DNA from 4 places in the Paenibacillus sp. GQ49 genome. Region 1 is predicted to be linked to each of the others. Evidence: riboswitches for the same ligand, from Rfam matches in the RefSeq annotation. Region 1 holds a riboswitch; each other region holds the start of a gene.
What was found. Region 1 has a riboswitch for cyclic di-AMP ahead of AC6CIF_RS09910 (HAD family hydrolase). Riboswitches for the same ligand answer to the same signal wherever they lie in the genome.
Positions count from the first base shown of each region.

Region 1 (3,125 bases):
GGTTTCCTGAACATTCGAATTCCGGCTTGGCTGCGCAGACTGGTCACACGTCTGATTGCCATCATCCCTGCGGTAATTGTCACAGCCATTGCAGGAGAACACGGCACAGAAGAACTGCTCATTTTGAGTCAGGTTGTGCTGTCTCTTCAATTACCTTTTGCGGTAATCCCTCTCGTGATGTTCACGAGTGATAAAAAAAGCATGGGTGCATTCGCCAACAAATTGTGGCTCAAAATCATCTCATGGGTCATTGCCGCGATTATCGTTGTGCTGAATGTATATCTGATCATTCAGACGATTCGGTTATTCTAATCTCGTTCTTATCGACTAAATACTAAAAAGGCTGATCAACTCGGGTATTGCATACCCCAGTTGATCAGCCTTTATTGTTGCAATACAGCAAGGTGTTTCCTTTTATAGTAAAACTCAAACTCCAATAAACAACCATCTAATCCTGATTTGGTATCAGTAATGGCAGGAGCTGATCCAATGAATCAACAGTCCAATCCGCACGTTTGTCATCCGATAGTTCTGGCTGGAATCTTCCGTAACCCTGCATAATTCGAATCGTACGCATGCCCAGCTTACGAGCAGGTATAATGTCGTTATCGATCCGATCGCCGATCATGACGGCTTCCCCCGGTTCACAACCGGCCTGCTTCAAGGCCACAGCGTATAACTCAGGGTCTGGCTTGGACACTCCTTCTTCAGCCGAACATGCCAGAACATCAACATACTTCCGCAACCCGTAGCTTTCCAGTCTCTCTTCCGTTCCAGGACTCTGATTGGCAATAATGCCAATGCGATAATGCCGTGACAACTGCTGAAGAACGGAATCCGCTGAAGGAAAAGGACGTTCAAGATCTTTTTGAAATTTCAGCTTGTCCTGAATCTGTTTCTGGTGCTTCTCATCTCCAATGAATGTGCGAATAGCCACTCTCATAGGCCATTGCTCATAATTCTGATAACAGTTCGCGAACAGTTCTCTTACCGCCTCAATCTTCACCAGATACCCCAATGCACAGGCTTCGCGGACGAATTGTCCGATAATATCATCAACCGGCTCCCATTCATCCACCAGCGTATCTCCAACATCAAAAAACAACCACTTTAATCCACCTACATCCGGCACGCCAATTCCTCCTTGTAAGCCACAGGTGATTCCTGATCCTAATCGTGTTCAAAAAGTCTGGTTTTCAGTACCGAGAAGATGGAATGAAGCTAGAAATGGAGTAGCGGAGCGTAGGGAAAACTACGTGAGCAACGGACATTTCGGCTGAATTTCATATTCGATGCTGATGATGCCGCCAGGCATCCTTCGTAATCAAAAGCGGACTTTTTGAACTACCTTTAAAACCATAAAAAAGAAGACTCACCATCCTGCATGAGTCTCCTCAAATTTCCGTTTATTGATATATTCAATTATAACAGGCCCCTTACACCGGAGCAATCACAAGCTAACAAGCTAGCGCACTAACCATTCAGGAGAAAGCCGACTTCTCCATTAAGTGAATACACAATCCGGTCTGCACCCATTCCTCGATAAATGCCCTTTGGATGACTCTGCTCCGTAATGACGCACAGGGATTTCGATGTCCATGAACGGCAGATCTGTAAATAACGACAGGTCAGATTCAGGCTGTTCTCGAAAATAAACACGTTGCCTACGCTGCCCTGCGGCAAAAACCATTTTTGAGCTGCAGCCGTATTCATGCGAATGACATGTTCTACTCCGATTCTACGGAGTCTGCGCTCTTCCCCTGCACTATTGGTTAGAACGGCAAACGGCATTTTTTTGTACATCAGCAATTTAATAAATTTGCGTCCTGCTTCATTTGGAGCAGTCACTAAGATCATCTCAGTATCCATCATTTGTTCCTCCCTTGGCGTGAAAAGACAACAAAAAAGAAGCGTGGGGGACCAAGGCCTCCCGAACGCTTCTTAAAGAACCCATGGCGAAAACGCCATGAACCAGCGTACGGCTTGTTGCCTCTCCCTTTAACGCTTACGAGGTTAGCTGACGGATTCGGGCGCGAGAGTCGCCCTATTTCCGGCTGTCACCGGAAAATTCACCCCATGAATGCCTACTGTCCTGGACAGCGCATTCTGTTGGTTCCCCCGTTTTCCACTCATCAATGAATGAAAACTCAGCGATTAAAACATCGTTCGTATATCTTAAGGATAAGATCGAGCGATATTATCGTTTGTTTCGTTTTTCAGGTACAATTTAGTTTAAATTGAAATCACGTTATGAATCATACACCCGCGCCATGACGGTGTAAAGTCCGCACAGATCACCGAATCGACAGATTTTCGGCAATACTCACATATAATAGCGCTTACAATAAGGTCATACTCTATCCATCTCTTTAAATCTATCTAATTCTCACTCTGACGAAAATCAACTCGCAATTCATTCACGTATTTAGCACAACTTGCCTGTTTTGATTCTTTTAACACCATATTAGTTTTGCATTATTTAATTGTAACCAATATAATAGAAGATATAAGAGTAAATAAATGGAGGCGATTTAGATGACAGTCTACGATTACAAAGTGAATACCCTTCGCGGTCAAGAAGTTGAAATGTCCGACTACCGTGACAAAGTGTTACTGATCGTGAATACGGCAAGCTCATGCGGCCTTACCCCTCAATTCAAAGGACTGCAAGAACTGCAAGACAAGTTTCAAGATGCTCCATTTGAAGTTCTTGGTTTCCCAAGCAACCAGTTTGCACAGGAAAAAGGATCTTCCGACGATATTGCCGAGTTCTGTCAGATGAATTATGGCGTAAGCTTCCCTATGTTTGAGAAAATTGATGTGAACGGCTCAAGCGCTCACCCTCTTTTCCAACACCTTAGTACAGAAGCTCCTGGCCTGCTCGGCTCCAAAGCAATCAAATGGAATTTCACCAAATTCCTTGTGGATCAGAACGGACAGGTACTGAAACGTTATGCTCCCAAAACAACACCGGACAAGATTGAAGAAGATATCAAGAACTTGCTGCAAAAATAATACATTGGCCACCCGTAGCCGGAAGGTAGAGCACCATTGCCCCGGTAATGGATGGCCTTTTTTCTCAACTTTAATGTCATTTCAAAAAGACAAAAAAAGAAGCTTTCCAT
Region 1 is NZ_JCAXEL010000004.1:130,281-133,405, forward strand. Features, by position in the region: gene AC6CIF_RS09900 (Nramp family divalent metal transporter) at 1-312, shown strand, start outside; gene AC6CIF_RS09905 (HAD family hydrolase) at 449-1,132, opposite strand; gene AC6CIF_RS09910 (HAD family hydrolase) at 1,474-1,872, opposite strand; cyclic di-AMP (ydaO/yuaA leader) riboswitch at 1,988-2,163, opposite strand; gene AC6CIF_RS09915 (glutathione peroxidase) at 2,536-3,015, shown strand.

Region 2 (3,125 bases), on a different contig from region 1:
CAAAATTCAGGGCATGCTTCACACTGTCATAATATACATCAATTTTGTTGCCTTTAATAGCACCGCCTGTATCTTCCGCACGACGGAATCCCAGACCTTCGATATATACCCACCAGCCAATTGGAATGACTTTGGGATCAACCGCAATGGTGCGTCCTTCTGTTACACGAGTACCAGAAGCCGTTTTAGTACCAATGCCAGGCTCTTCGGAAGAGTAGGCAGTCATGGATACATTTTTAAGTACTTTGGAGTATTTAAAAGAAGTCCCGGATACGGTAATTACTTTGCTGCCCGAGGCAGATGTTTTCTTCGAGTTCGTTGTTGTAGCCTTTTTGGTTGTTGACGTTTGAGCCGATACGGTCTGAATCTCAGGTTCCTTCACGACCGGTTTTGCTTTGGTGCCGACAGCGATCACTTTATCTACACGATTATTCGCGACAGATTTGCCGACCATTTTTTTGGAGACCAGTTCTCCATCCTGAAATACCTTTTCGATATGCTGCACAAGTTTGCCTTCTTTGCCGTTTACAACGACACGGTTATCCCCTTTGTACAAGCTAGGGTCAGCCGTTTTAATGACTTTGTAAGCAATCGGTTGCTCTACATTCACTGTACGCTTTGTTACGCGCACTACACGGATCTTCATATCCGCTTTGATCGCAGTTCCAAGCGCCGGATACACTTTATCATTACTTTCAACTTGAATACCTGATTTTTGAATTGCATCTTCTACCGATGAATCGGTTGTATACAGAGTCTTGGTGTCTCCGTCTGCCGTAATGTTAACTGGAACGGCCCGCTCAATAACGATTCGGTCTCCATCTGTAATCGCCCCGTTCATGGACATGGATACCTTATCGTGAGGGCTGACTGTGATCGACTGCTCCTCCAGCATTTCCTGAAGCATTCCTGTACGAGTCTCTACCACCTGAGCTTTGCCGTCAATAACCAGTGAAATTTGTTTCCCGGCCTGACCGTAAACGACTAACAAGATCATGATTGTAAGCGCAATTGAGAAAATCGCGATCAATGCCATTTGACGCATGTTCTCATGCTTCCACCGCAACGCGAAAGACTTACTGGATGATCGTGACTCATGGGTCTCTTCTGGTTGGAATGTGCCCACTTCTCCGTCCTCCTTCATAGCCTCGTCGTCTAAAGTAATGCATGATGTCTTTGACGTGACTATACCAAATTTTCTACAGAACACAGATTGGACCAACATAATCCGGTTCTGCACCATGAATCAATCTTCGCAACATGATGTCATCCTCCTGAATACCTACCGTATGATGACAATATTTCTTTTATTCAAAAACAAAAAAGCCAAAGAAAGAGTGTAAGAGGAACTCTTTCGTGGCTTCCGAATGATTTTGAATATCGGAAATTCATGCACGAGGTTGCCTCTCTTTTTCCGCTTGCGAGGTTAGCTGTCGGGTTCGGGCGAAAGAGAGCCGCCCTATCTTGGGTCACCCGCTCATGGCGGACGCCCTTGAATTCACCCCGAGACCCAAAGAAGAAATCAAATACGGCTTCGCAGTTCTCTTCGCTGCTTTTGGGTCAGCGAACGTTGCGCATCGGCCAAATACACCGATGTTTAAGCCCTATTGGTTCCCCCGCTCTCCGATAACGGAGACTCAGCGAGACTGATTCATGAAAGTAATGTTGTTTCATCGGAAAGTGTCCCTTTGTTCATCCCCCGAACATCTGTCCAATTTTCCGCACAACAATTCACTGAAAAGATGATATCCTGTTTTGATGCATGTTGTAAAGCGTTGATCAAGTACGTTTTTCTGAATATTTGGTTAAAATATTGTAATATTCTTGATTTATTTGGATCAAAGGGCAAATTACCTCCGCTTACCTGCCTTTTTCACCTCATTTGCTCGTTTTTTTAACGAATCCCAAATCGTTCCATGGCATTTTTGGTTGTTATTGCAGCAATTTCCTCCACCGAAATGCCTTTAATTTCCGCAGCTGCCTCTGCAACCAGACGTACATGCGCTGTCTCATTTCGCTTCCCACGATAAGGGTGAGGTGTCAAATATGGAGCATCTGTTTCAATGAAAAACCGGTCCATAGGAACCTTCTCCAGCACCTCTTTGGGCTGCTTTGCATTTTTGAATGTGATCGGTCCTCCGAAGGAGAGATGGAAGCCCATATCGAGACAACTTTTTGCTGTTTCCCAGCTGCCCGAGAACGAGTGCATCACACCACCAACTTCCCCCGCCTTCTCTTCACGCAAAATTCTTATGATATCCTCATGTGCATCCCGATTATGGATGACAATTGGCATGTTCACTTCACGCGCCAAAGCAATTTGTTGTCGTAATACGCGATGCTGTATTTCTTTCGGTGAAGTATCCCAGTGATAATCCAACCCAATCTCACCGATCGCAACCACTTTTTCATGCTTGCATAAAGATGCAATCCACTCCAAATCGCCCTCCTGCATTGTGATCGCATCTACGGGATGCCACCCTACAGCTGCATATATAAAGTCATATGTTTCGGCGAGTTTCATTGTGGTTGGAATCGTCTCCCGGTTAAAGCCAATGTTGATCATGCGACCAACTCCTGCATCCACAGCACGCTGAATCATGTCCTCGCGGTCCTCGTCGAATTGTGGTGCATCCAGATGTGTATGTGTGTCGAACAGCATCATGTCTGTATCTCCCTTCATGTCGAAATAACGACTATCTTCTTCTGAAAATTCAATTTGTAAAATTCAATAATTCAATGACTCATACATAAAACATTTTGGGTAATCTGTGTATTACATCATTACGTTTGTTTCTTCACAACTACAATATATAGAAGATATACGGATATTCTGATCTATATATTGTTGATTGTGCTCATTCTGCCTGCTTGCATTTACAAAATTATGTCGATCTACATATACTCCCCATTAAAGCAGATTACTGTATCATGAAAAATAGCTCTTTTAGAAAGTGTTTTGATATCGAAATTCTTCATTGGATTATACCCACACGATTACAAGAAATAGGGGCGTATATGTGACGGTAATTCGTGAATAATCGCATCCACCTTGTTTTGCGGGTAATACAAATGATGTTTCCCTCGGTGAAGCCCACTGATGGAACGGACAATGTCAGATACTT
Region 2 is NZ_JCAXEL010000029.1:14,251-17,375, reverse strand. Features, by position in the region: gene AC6CIF_RS29755 (resuscitation-promoting factor) at 1-1,126, opposite strand, end outside; cyclic di-AMP (ydaO/yuaA leader) riboswitch at 1,400-1,653, opposite strand; gene AC6CIF_RS29750 (TatD family hydrolase) at 1,895-2,665, opposite strand; gene AC6CIF_RS29745 (HD domain-containing protein) at 2,998-3,125, opposite strand, start outside.
Region 2: it holds a riboswitch for cyclic di-AMP, as region 1 does, so the genes downstream of both, AC6CIF_RS29755 (resuscitation-promoting factor) here and AC6CIF_RS09910 (HAD family hydrolase) in region 1, are expected to answer to the same signal.

Region 3 (3,125 bases), on a different contig from region 1:
TAACTTTCAGTCGGGACATAATTTCGAATGACATGACAGTCCAATACAGTCACGTGAGACCTAAATGACATTTCATTTAGGTCTCTTTTTGTAAATAAATTTGGAATATAGGAGCCATGAAGATGATCAGTGATACAGAACTGGACGCTCTGCGTCTGTCAGGTGAGAAAGTAAGAGTCGTACGGGACGAGCTGGAATCTAACGATGTAACCGGGATTGTTGTTGCCTGGGATGGCGAGCAGGTGCTTATCCGTCGTCAGAATCGACGTGTCGTTAAGCTGGATCGCAGTTACAGATATCAGCTGTTCAGCGAGCCGCGCCAGAGTCCACTTAGTGAGTAACAGCTCATAATTATGGCAGAGCCATGAGCGTTAAATGTTTGGAATTACCATGATTTCTTGGCATAATTGGCTCACTCGGGAGAGAAGATAGGTACAGTGAGGAAGATCTGTAACTATAGCCGAGAGGGTGTGCTACAAGCCATGACATTGATGAATGATAAAGTTCATGCCTACAAGGATCAGATTGGAGCATTAAGCGATGTACTGCCAGGTGTGGTGAAGTCGTATCATGAGTTTACCGGAGAATGTTTCCAACCTGGCGTGATTGATGCGAAGACAAAACAGTTAATTGCCCTTGGGATTGGATTGTTTGCAAACAATGAGGTATGTACCTTCTACCATGTAGAAGAAGCCCGTGCCAAGGGAGCAACAGATCAGGAGATTATGGAGACTGTAGCCGTGGCCGGAGCTGTTGGAGGAGGACATGCCCTGTCTCAGGGTGCGATGCGAGTGCAGAAGGCGCTTCATTAGTAAGCAATGCAACATACATTTATAAGCACAAAAAAGGCATCCGGTTAATAACCGATGCCTTTTTGCATGTGAATTACATTTTACCCAACATTTTATTATACATAAACTGTCCAGTTACCCGACGTGCTGTTACATAGCGGTCATTGAAGTATGGATTCGATAACTTCGTGATGCTTACACCTTTACTGCTGGAGGCATGAGCGAATTGTCCGCCGCCGATATATACACCTGTATGTGAAATGCCTTTGCCTGTTGTATTAAAGAACACCAGATCACCTGTCCGAACATTGCTCTTGGATACCGGAGTACCTGCTTTGGCTTGCTGCTGAGAAGTACGTGGCAGTTCAATGCTGTATTTGTTGAAAAGATATCTCATAAAACCAGAACAGTCGAAGCCGGCTACAGTTGTGCCACCCCATTTGTAAGGAATACCTGTCATGTTGTTCACTACGGAGTTGATACTGCTTGCCTCTGTGCTTGTTGCCCCGGATGTAAATAATACAGCTGCTCCAAAAATGGAGATAATCAGTTTTTTCAAAATCAATGTTCTCCCTTCGATGCCTACGGAGTTAGCTAAGGGTTCGGTAGAAGGTTCCCTATATTTCCTATGTATAAGAATAATTCACCCAAAATGGTTCCCCCGTTTTCAAACATGAAACTCGGCAATGAATAATTAAGTTTTTGTAACTATTTGAAACTATATTGCATAAATGCGTAATTGTCAAACCCATTTAAAACCCTTCGTAGTACCCCAATGTTATCGGAATTACGGTTTTTATATGAAAGAGGGCATCAAGTTTGGGTATCATTCATGACAAAAACGTCATTATTGATTCGTTGAAGGTGATTTTGGATAAATGAATAGGTTTGTCATGAGTTAAAAGAACTATTCCGTTATGTAGAATTTAAGATATTATATTCATTAAGTTGCATATATTGACAAAAATCGATTTTTTGCATATTATCTGATTATCCAATCCACATATTGGATTAAAATTGATTTTATTATGCGATAAATACAAAAAAAGGAGGTTTAGGGACACGTATCATAGGTAAAGTAGAAGTAGAAGATTTATTAAAACAAACATAGGAGAGTGTTATCTTTGAAAGCAAAAAAAATAGTTACTTTTGTTCTAGCATTTACCATGGTATTCTCAGCCGTTGGAATGGCAGTTCTCCCTGTAGCAACCGTATCTGCTGCCGATGCATCAGGTACAACAGCAAGTATTTCCGATGTTTTGAAGAACCAGCTGCCAGATGGAGGTTGGAGAAAAGATTATAAACAAACCAGTGGAGAATGGGCGAAGTCAACGATTGACAACAAGGCTACATACTCAGAAATTAGAAGATTGGCGAAGGAATTTAAAAAGACGAATGATCCGCGTTACTCCACAGCTGCAATCAAAGGCATTAACTTTTTGATCAACATGCAGTATTCAAACGGCGGATGGCCACAAGTCTACCAAAGCTCCGGATATCACAAGCACATTACCTACAATGATGATGCCATGATTAATGTAATGATCATGCTGGATGAAGTAGCAGCACGCAAAGGTGATTTCTCGTTTATCGACAGCACACTTGCTAACCGCAGTAAAAATTCAGTTGCCAAAGGTGTGGAGGCGATTCTGAATACACAGGTCGTTTCAGGTGGTAAGCTGACAGCATGGGGACAACAACATGATTCCAGCTCTCTTAAACCAGCGAGCGCAAGAATCTACGAAGTGCCATCGCTGACAGCTGGAGAGAGTGTAACGATTGTTAAATTTCTGAAAACCAGACCTGCTAACGCTAAAATTACCGCATCCATTAAAGGAGCGGAGGCTTGGTTTAACAAAGTGAAAATTACGGGTTACAAGTATGAAAGAGCTAATGGAGACAGTAAAATTATCGCTGATTCCAAAGCTGCACCAATTTGGGCACGCTTCTATGAGATCGGAACGGATAAACCAATCTTTATTGGTCGTGATGGGGTAGTTAAATACAAATTAAGTGATATTGATAAAGAAAGAAGAGGCGGTTATGCATGGTATGGCAACTGGCCTTCCAAGCTGTAATTTGTAGTTAAAGGTAAAGCCCGAATCGACATGGACGTCTGTTTCGGGCTTTATTGTTATTATTTTCAGTGTTGACATGATAGATTCCGCATGATATATTATTTCTTGTCGCCGATATTGATCTCGGAGATACAATATGCGGTCGTGGCGGAATTGGCAGACGCGCACGGTTCAGGTCCGTGTGGGCTAACCCCCCGTGGAGGTTCGAGTCCTCTCGACCGCATCTAAAAAAAGACTCCATAAGCTAACGCTCAAG
Region 3 is NZ_JCAXEL010000001.1:479,897-483,021, reverse strand. Features, by position in the region: gene AC6CIF_RS02230 (hypothetical protein) at 1-3, shown strand, start outside; gene AC6CIF_RS02225 (hypothetical protein) at 123-341, shown strand; gene AC6CIF_RS02220 (carboxymuconolactone decarboxylase family protein) at 483-812, shown strand; gene AC6CIF_RS02215 (C40 family peptidase) at 886-1,350, opposite strand; cyclic di-AMP (ydaO/yuaA leader) riboswitch at 1,356-1,487, opposite strand; gene pelA (pectate lyase) at 1,916-2,869, shown strand; tRNA gene AC6CIF_RS02205 (tRNA-Leu) at 3,008-3,092, shown strand.
Region 3: it holds a riboswitch for cyclic di-AMP, as region 1 does, so the genes downstream of both, AC6CIF_RS02215 (C40 family peptidase) here and AC6CIF_RS09910 (HAD family hydrolase) in region 1, are expected to answer to the same signal.

Region 4 (3,125 bases), on a different contig from region 1:
TTGAAGACGGGCATATCCTCACCAAGCAATGGAATGGCAAAGAAGATCGCATCACCTATAAATTAACTCACACATCCCCCGTATCCTGGGCCATGACCGATCCCCTGTACACGATCGTGCTGGAGAACCGCCATATGAACAATTTCCTGAAATCCGGACTGGATGAGCGGGCGAAATCCCGCTGGAGCATGAGTGTAACCAAACTAATAGAAGCCATATTCGGAGGTCTGTCATGGTGAGGTGGAAACGGTGAAAGCGAAAATACGTGAAGGCTGGTTTCTCGTCCGTCAGCATATGTTCATTGCCGCACTCTTATTTCTCTATCAACTCATTTGGGGATATTTCTTCTATCGAATGGTACAATCGGCGGTCATCCCCCTACTCCTGCGTTATCCGGATTCTGATGCCGGGGAACTGAGTACACTTTTGTTCAAAATGGAAAGTCAACTCAACCTGTCTACCCATCCGGAGGTTCATCGTTATCTATGGATTCTGGGGGGCATGCTGCTGGTTCGCATGTTGATCAGCCCCCTCATTCAGGCAGGACTGCTCTACTCACTTCAGCACTTTAACTCTACAGAAGAGCGCATCCCCTTCGTCCGCGGAATCAAAAATCTGTGGAAACCGATGCTGCTGCTCCACACCATACGTACTTTATTGATACTTCTGCCCGCCTACTGGCTCATACCGAAGCTCTACTCGATTCTCATGGACGGATTTCATTCCCTTCAATTACTTTTGCCTGGTATCCCTTATGTTGCTGCCTGGATTGTATATGGTTGGATCATCCACCACGCCATACTCTACATGCAGTTCGGTGTTTCGGCACCAGAAGGAGAAGGCGGGGCTCACGGTACCCTCAAAGCACTCTGGATTGCACTGCGTCATCTCATCGCTGTAATCGGCATTGCACTCCTGCTGGGGGGAGTACACCTGCTCGTCTTTGGGGCATTCACTTCAGCCTCATGGTTATTAACGGGACTTACCGGACTTATACTACAACAGACGTATCCACTTGCCAGATGTCTATTGAGTCTGTGGAAAATATGCAGCCATTTCCGATTATGGCAGTCCAAAATATCCAAAGGTGAGAGCAGATAGTTTAAAAATTGTTACCATCACATGTTAAACTCATGCCCTAATATGTACTTAATAAATAGGCAAACCTCAACCTTTCCCCGTCAAAGGTCGAGGTTTTTTTGCTAAATTTGTTGTTAAACGTTGCCAAAGCCGTACTCCTCTGTTACAATAATCGCAGTGAGTTTTTAGTAACAACTTTGTAATCTTTACATTCATATTTGTAACTACTTAAAATTAAATCGTCATTTCTTGATTTCGCAGGTGCATAACTAGCATAGCCAAATTCCTGGCACCTGGGAAGCGGGGGAACCAGTTATGGGTGAATTGATCTTGCTACAGAGGGATCATAGGGGACCTTCAACCGAATCCTTAAGCTAACCTCGCAGGCATTGGAAGGGGAATATCTCTTGTTCAAGAAGAAATTAACCGCAGCTGTACTTAGCATCACATTCGCTTTATCACTTGGTGCAGGTAGCGCATTCGCAGATTCAAAGATGGACACAGTAATTGATTCAGCAATGGGAACTACATACAAAAGTGGAGGAACAACGCTTAACGGCTTTGACTGCTCCGGATTTACACGGTATGTATTCGACAAGTTGGGTATTGATTTGGCACGCCAATCCAGTTCCCAATTCGACATGGGCGATTCCGTATCCCGCATGGAAATGAGAGCTGGCGATCTGGTGTTCTTTAATACAACAGGTAAAGGCGTATCTCATGTAGGAATCTTTGTAGGAGATGGAAAGTTTGCACACTCCTCTTCTTCCAAAGGCGTTACGATCAGTGCATTGAGTGAAAACTATTGGGCCAATCGTTATGTTGGCGCAAAACGGATTATGAGCACGGACGCATATGAATCACTGGCCCTTGACTAGGGACAAGCTGAGCAACATGATGCTGTAACCATTAACCATACTGGAACGAAGCAAGAAGCATAACAGAACCGCCCGGTACATTCTCCGCAGGAATGTATCCGGCGGTTTTTTTGTGCTTCAATCCTTATTCATGTTGCAAGTTACTCGGGGCATATCCTGCGACATCAACAGGTTCATTTTGCGTTCGTTCGTCCGTGCCCTTATGATGTTTTTACCCATCCCGTTATAATATAAACGGAATTACCGGAACTTTTGTTTCATTTTTTTTCTTGGGAAGGAAGACTTGCTAAATGAACATCTCTTTTGTAGAGTGGACAAAGAGTTCTGTTTCAAGGAAAGGAGCATGCAGGTGTATGAAGGAAACCCCTGTGACGTTTCACGTTGTACCCATGCGAGAAGAACATGCGGAGCTTATCTGCAGTTGGCAGTATGACCCGCCTTACAATATCTACAGCTGGCTCCCCTGGGAGCAGATGAAAGCTCTGGAAGTCGAATTCGGAGATGCACAGCTGCGGCAGGAGCAATATGCGATCGTCCTGGATCAGAACGATCGTATATGTGGGTTTGCTCAATACTTCCCACTTCAAGGGGTAACCCGGATTGGCCTTGGCATGCATCCAGAGCTGTGTGGTCAGGGTCAAGGGACAGCTTTTGTCACTGCCATTGTACAGGAAGCCATTCGCCGAAATCCCACGAATGAGATTGATCTGGAAGTACTCACTTGGAATGCTCGTGCCATTCAAGTCTATCTGAAGAGTGGATTTGTCACCCAGGATACATACGAACGACAGACCCCAAGCGGCTTGAAGCCCTTTCACTGTATGGTTTATGAAGGGCCTCGCGGTTAGAAACCATTGCAAAACAACCAAATTCGCCCCTTGTTATGTGATTAGTTCAAAAAATTCCCACAAAATGCTATGATGTCAGTACAGGTTCCGTTATAATGATATGGATAGTTTCAGGTTAGATGATCTTTCATTCTGGAGGGGACATAAGGGATGCACAAATGGATCATGAGCGGAGTATTTTTTGCAGCATGCGCTTTAGCTATTGTTTTAATGTTTACGCTTCCAGGGAAAGAAGAAGTGGCTGAAGAAGCCAAACCAACCATGCCGGAAGTAACATTGGATGCTGGACAAGCTGAAGCACTGGTCAAAGCCAATTGTA
Region 4 is NZ_JCAXEL010000034.1:28,506-31,630, forward strand. Features, by position in the region: gene AC6CIF_RS31340 (M1 family metallopeptidase) at 1-239, shown strand, start outside; gene AC6CIF_RS31345 (hypothetical protein) at 250-1,101, shown strand; cyclic di-AMP (ydaO/yuaA leader) riboswitch at 1,347-1,484, shown strand; gene AC6CIF_RS31350 (C40 family peptidase) at 1,488-1,958, shown strand; gene AC6CIF_RS31355 (GNAT family N-acetyltransferase) at 2,312-2,806, shown strand; gene AC6CIF_RS31360 (c-type cytochrome) at 2,957-3,125, shown strand, end outside.
Region 4: it holds a riboswitch for cyclic di-AMP, as region 1 does, so the genes downstream of both, AC6CIF_RS31350 (C40 family peptidase) here and AC6CIF_RS09910 (HAD family hydrolase) in region 1, are expected to answer to the same signal.